2 linked regions of the Paraglaciecola psychrophila 170 genome follow. The protein of the gene in region 1 interacts with the protein of each later gene in a pairwise test. Links are inferred from orthologs where the notes say so. Each region holds a gene or a part of one and is shown on either strand. Other genes may lie near its edges.

Region 1 (3,075 bases):
ATGGGCGCAAGCCCTGAAGATGGTCCTGTTGCAGTGACAGGCTCAACGGGTGGTGTGGGCAGTATCAGTATCGCCCTGCTCAAACAATTAGGTTACAGCGTGGTAGCTTTTTCAGGTAAACCTGAACAAACCGAGTATTTAAAGTCTATTGGTGCCGATGAAGTATTGCATCGTGATGTGCTCAACGAAGCAGCCGATTTACCGATGGGTAAAGAAAGATGGGCTCATGGAATAGATACCTTAGGGGGCGATTATCTAAGTAACCTATTAAAACAAATTAAATCTGGTGGCGGCGTATCAGCATGCGGACTCGCGGCTTCTGATTCATTTTCTTCCACTGTATTTCCGTTTATTATCAGAGGTGTATCTTTACTTGGTGTGGATTCGGTATATATCCCACTTAGCGATAAACAACATATTTGGCATCGAGTCGCCAGCGATATGAAGCTTCCAAACTTACAAAATCTATGTGAAGAAATACCATTAGAACAAACGCCAGAATATCTGAAGCGCTTTATTCAAGCTAAGGTTGTGGGTCGTTATTTGGTCAATCTAAAAAATTAGAACATTAAAAGTCACAAGGGCTAATTTGTTGTTAGCGAAAAGCAGAAGAGACACTGTATGTGTCTCTTCTGCTTTTCAACTTATAAAAGGCTGACGATTATTCTAATGTGAATGCTGAGGCTGATAGCGTGCATATATCCCAACTCAGTTTATTAATACAAACAACCTATTTACGCTTAGTACTAGCTCTACGTTTCTTTGCAAAACGCGGTTTACCTAAACCCGACAAACCTTTTGGCAACACTTCACGGCTTTGTACCACAAGTTCTTTAAGTTGCTCCTGCAGCGGGCTCATTAATTTTTTATATTGACTTCTTCCTTCGCTTATAGCAGATAGCTCAGACTCCCAACGGGCAGTCATATCCGGATACGTGGCCACATCGGGCAAAGCTTCGATCAACCCCCTGCCACTCGAAGTTGAGGTAATGGTTTTCCCCGTACGCGACAAAAAACCTCGTGAAAATAATAGTTCTATAATACCTGCTCTGGTTGCCTCGGTGCCTAAGCCGTCGGTATCGCGCAGTATTTTTCGGAGTTGGGGATCGCTAACATGAGCACTAATTCCTGTCATGGCGGCTAATAAACTTGCATCGGTATAGGCTTTAGGTGGTGAGGTATGCTTTTCTAATACTTCTGCCTGTAATGATTTAAGGTGTTGCCCAAGATTTAAACGGGGTAATAGCTGCTCTGTTTCGTTGTTGTTATCTTGGTTATGGCTTTTACTGCGCTGGATAAAGATAGACCGCCAACCGTCTTCTATCAGCTCTTTAGCCACTGCGACAAATAAACCCAAAGCAATCTCTACTTCAACGCGTACGGCATGATACTGGTGCTCACCTAAAAATTGCGCTAGATAATTTCGGCAGATTAATGCATACACCTTGGCATCGTTACCAGAAAGATGATTGCTGGTTTTTTTAGTGGGAATAATGGCATGGTGAGCATCTACTTTTTTATCATTCCAAGCTTTTGATTTGCGCTTTAAATCAAACTGGGTTTGACTAAATAGACTACCTTGTTGACCCAAATGTTGGCTATTGCTCAAAATGGCAGCGTGCACATCTTTCGCCTCAACAAAATGACTAAGAGGTAAATAACGACAATCTGAGCGAGGATACGTAATGAGTTTGTGGCGTTCATATAAACCCTGGCAAATATCCAACACCTGTTGGGCACTCAAACCAAAGGCTTTACTGGCATCTATTTGTAAAGATGACAAATTATAAGGCAGTGGCGGTGCTGGTTTTTTATGCTCACGTTTCAGTTTTTTTACTTGTGCCGGTTGCTGGCTTATGCGCCCGGCAACGTTCTGTGCTAACGCTTGGGATAAATTTCGGCCTTGCTCATCAAGGTACTTGGCACACTGCTCACTAGGTTGCCACTTAGCTTTAAAATGCTCCCCTTTTTCTGTTTCTAAGCATGCCCATACTTCATAGAATGCTTTGCTAACAAAGGCTTCTATTGCGTTATCGCGTCGCACCACTAAACCCAACAGAGGTGTTTGTACTCGGCCCACCGATAACACGCCTTTATACCCCACTTTTTGACCTTGAAGGGTGTAGGCACGAGTCAGATTTATACCGTATAACCAGTCAGCTCGAGAGCGAGCCAGAGCAGAAGTAGACAAGGGGATAAATTCTCGATTACTACGCAATTTACTTAGGGATTGCTTTACTGCAGAGGGATTTAAATCATTAATTAAACAGCGCTGAATACTGTCTTTTTTGGCGCCAGTTACCCCTAAGAAATTAATCACTTCGTCAACCAGCAACTGACCTTCCCTATCAGGATCGCCAGCGTGAATGAGTTGCTCAGCTTGCTTAACCAAGGTGCGTAACACTCCCAGTTGTTTGGCTGTATTCTTTTTCACTGCAAGCTGCCACTGCTGGGGAATAATAGGCAGATGTTCATGGTTCCACTTTTTAAAAGCTGGGTCGTAAGCCTCTGGTTGTTGTTGTTCGAGTAAATGCCCAATACACCAACTCACTGTGTCGCCATTAGCCGCAGTAATGTACCCATCACCTTTTTTATGAGGCTTGGGTAATACATCGGCAATGGCACGACCTAAACTGGGTTTTTCGGCAATAAAAAGGCGCATACAATCAATTAACGTGTTTTTTTATACAGTAGTGTGTTTTTGTTTTTTCGGCAAGGTTTTATGCTCTCTGTGACTAAAACAAAAAGCTATCTACCACAGAAATCAAAGAGGCAGCATAAACCTGGTGCCGCACACAGAGGAAAGACAAAGATCATAACTAGGTTCCATTAAATAAATGGGAACTTAGATCGTTTCAGTACTGTGTTATTTCTTTTCCTCTGTGTCCTCGTTGTCCTCGGTGGTTTAAATTCTTTTGATTTTAAGGATGCCGCGCGCAGAGAAAAAGCAAAGACTAAAGATTTTTTCTACCACAGAGGAAAGACAAAGATCATAACTAGGTTCCATTAAATAAATGGGAACTTAGATCGTTTCAGTGCTGTGTAATTTCTTTTCCTCGTTGTCCTCGGTGGTTT
Region 2 (3,075 bases), 300 kb from region 1 along the record:
AAGCCAGTAAGCTGCTCAGGTAGCAACGTCAAAACCTTTATAAAACAAGTTTCAGACTAGCTCACTTTTATCCGAACAACTTTCATGGCTTCAAACTCCATACCAGCAACTTCTTCTTTTATCGGATAATAAGTTAAGTTGACTCTCGCCCCGGTCAGATTTTTATATACCTTTCTGCGTCGGAATTTAAAAGGCACTTCTGAGCCCTCAACCAACAATGTATTCATAAACCAATCATCGTCTTTTCTCTGGACATGTGAAATCACAACCAACTCTTCAGAATGAGTAAGATTATCGTGTTTATCCAGTAATTTTTCTACATCCGTTTTTTTTACCATGACCACTATTAAATTTAGTTAAAGAACAATTCTAGCACTTATCTCAAAGTACATAAATAATTATACCAAACTCGCCTCAAAATACGTATTTATACAACCTAAATTTGCCATTTATTGGCTGCACTCATTCGCAGTACTCACTTTAAGGATTAAGTTAATGAGGATGCGTTCATTTGCCAATGATATTTAGTTACGATGGTCTTGAGTATATAAACAGATAACAGCAAAAGATGTCGAGCCACATAGATAACCAAGGAGCACCAAGTGTTGAGCACAGTAAAAGCTCAAACAATGGTTAAGAATATTCAAGTTGTACCGAATCCATAATTCTATTTATTCTCATTGTCCTCTTTGTCCTCTTTGTCTTAGGTGTTGAACAACTTTTTGCTTTTTCTATCTGCCCCAGGCCATTTAAAAAGCTAGTTAACAGTCTAAGAATGTATATTGACGTTAATAATGCTACAAAGCGCTCACGCCCTCGACCATTAATTGCAAGCTAGTTCGGCCACGAAACTCGTTGATATCTAACTTATAAGCAAGATTCACATGGCTGCATTGTGCATTAGGCCACAAATCCAAATCGACATTAAAAGCAATAGCATCGATTAACACACCACTTTCATGTTTAACCATCATTTTTAGGTGTTTACTGCCCACTAAGCGTTGTTCCATTAATTGGAATTCACCATCAAACAGTGGCTCTGGAAATCCCTGCCCCCAAGGCCCAGCGTCCTTTAAACATTGAGCAAAAGCTAACGTAAAGTCTTCGGTCTGTAACTCACCATCAGAAATCAATTCACCTGCTAGTGGTTTATCTTTAAGATTTTCTTCCGCTATCTGATGAAAAACTTGCTCAAAAGCAGATAGATTTTTTAATGGTAAACTGAGTCCGGCTGCCATAGCATGGCCTCCAAACTTGCCAATAATATCTGGATATCGGCTGTTTATCTCTTCGAGTAAATCACGAATATGTAACCCTGGAATAGAACGAGCAGAACCTTTAAGAGTGTCGTCATCCTGATGCGCAAAAGCGATAGTTGGACGATAATATTTATCTTTAATACGGCCGGCCAAAATACCAATCACACCTTGATGATAATCAGCTTGGTACAACACTAAACCGAAAGGTAAAGTACTTGCTTCAAGGTTCAACCCCTCCAAAGCTTTTACCGCTTCTTGCTGCATCGACCCTTCTATTTCACGCCTCTCACGGTTTAAACTATCCAGCTGTACGGCTATTTGCCTTGCACGTGCGGGATCATCAGTCATCAAACATTCAATACCCAACGACATATCATCTAACCGCCCGGCAGCATTGAGACGTGGTCCGACAACAAAACCTAAATCAGAGGCTACTAAACGACTTTTTTCTTTACTTGCCACTTCAATTATCGCCTGTATACCCGGCCGACATTTGTCGCTACGTATACGCTGTAAACCTTGGTGCACCAATATTCTATTGTTATCGTCTAATGGCACAACATCAGCTACGGTGCCAAGTGCCACCAAATCTAGTAATGAGGCTAAGTTGGGCACAGGTAAACCCTGCTGCTCAAGCCATCCATTGGATTTCAGCTCTGCTCGAAGGGCTAACATCAAATAAAATGCTACACCTACCCCGGCTAAATTTTTAGACAAAAACCCACAACCTGGTTGGTTGGGATTGACTATTGCATCCGCAATCGGTAATGATTCAGCGGCTAAATGGTGGTCTGTTACAATCACAGTTATACCCAAAGATTTAGCTTTTTCAACACCAGCAAAACACGCAATGCCATTGTCGACTGTCATGATGACTTCTGCTTGTTGTTGCGCCGCAACTTCTACTATTTCTGGACTTAAGCCATAACCAAAATTGAACCTGTTAGGGACTAAATAATCATGGTTAGTCGATCCCATCATGCGCAAAGACATCATACTCAATGCTGTGCTTGTGGCACCATCGGCATCAAAGTCACCCACAATTATTATCTTTTTATTGGTTGCTATCGCTTGAGACAACAAATGAACGGCTTTCTCAACACCTTGTAATTGGTCGTAATGTAATAGTGCTTGAGCACTACGATTGAGTTGCGCCGCGTCCTCGACACCTCTATCAGCATAAATTTGTTTTAATCGTGGATGCAACAACTCAGGAAGATGTTGGCTATTCATTTTGGGTCTACGGCTGATTTGCACTTAAATATTTACCCATTGGAGAAGTGAAAAACAAAAAAGCCTGTATTAGAAAAATACAAGCTTAAGAATAGTGTAATTTAAAAAATTAAAGAATGGCTTTTAACGCTTCTTCAAGCTGTTTAGGTGGTTGATAACCCGGAATAACAGAGCCATCAGGCATAATGATATTAGGTGTGCCGTTTACCCCAATTTTTTGGCCAAAAGCATATTGCTCAGCGACTTTTGTTTTGCAGTCTTTACTGGCTACTGTGCCACCAGCTTTGGCGTTATCCATAGCTTCTTGCTTATTATCCGAGCACCAAATCGAAACCATATCGGTGTAAGTAGAACTATTAATACCACCACGAGGAAAGGCTAGATAGCGAACAGTAATACCCAGATCGTTATATTGCTCCATTTCATTATGCAACTTACGGCAATAACCACAGGTAATATCTGTAAATATATTGACCACATATTTTTCTTTATCTGCTTTGTATTCGATAACAGCGTCTTTAAATTCTGCTAAACCACCTAAGCGCACACTTCCAAGAGCTTCTTCAGTCACATTACGCATACC

The links. Proteins that work in one complex are often made in the same cells at the same time.
Region 2: the proteins of C427_RS04780 (region 1) and recJ interact in binary tests that used the Escherichia coli proteins (3 or more experiments, as listed by UniProt). The link is inferred for Paraglaciecola psychrophila 170 from one-to-one orthologs.

Annotation. Positions count from the first base shown.
Region 1 is NC_020514.1:1,096,674-1,099,748, reverse strand. What follows is about bases 197-3,065. They hold C427_RS04780 (DNA topoisomerase III), read right to left. Parts: upstream 2,663-3,065; coding sequence 731-2,662; downstream 197-730. Other genes in these bases: C427_RS04785 (YhdH/YhfP family quinone oxidoreductase), read left to right, coding at 197-564. Also shown: more of C427_RS04785, read left to right, coding at 1-196.
Region 2 is NC_020514.1:791,806-794,880, reverse strand. The notes cover bases 158-3,026. They hold recJ (single-stranded-DNA-specific exonuclease RecJ), read right to left. Parts: upstream 2,517-3,026; coding sequence 798-2,516; downstream 158-797. Other genes in these bases: dsbC (bifunctional protein-disulfide isomerase/oxidoreductase DsbC), read right to left, coding at 2,602-3,026; C427_RS03520 (hypothetical protein), read right to left, coding at 158-338. Outside these bases: DNA repair protein RecO, read right to left, coding at 1-26; more of C427_RS03520, read right to left, coding at 57-157; more of dsbC, read right to left, coding at 3,027-3,075. UniProt on the Escherichia coli protein: Single-stranded-DNA-specific exonuclease.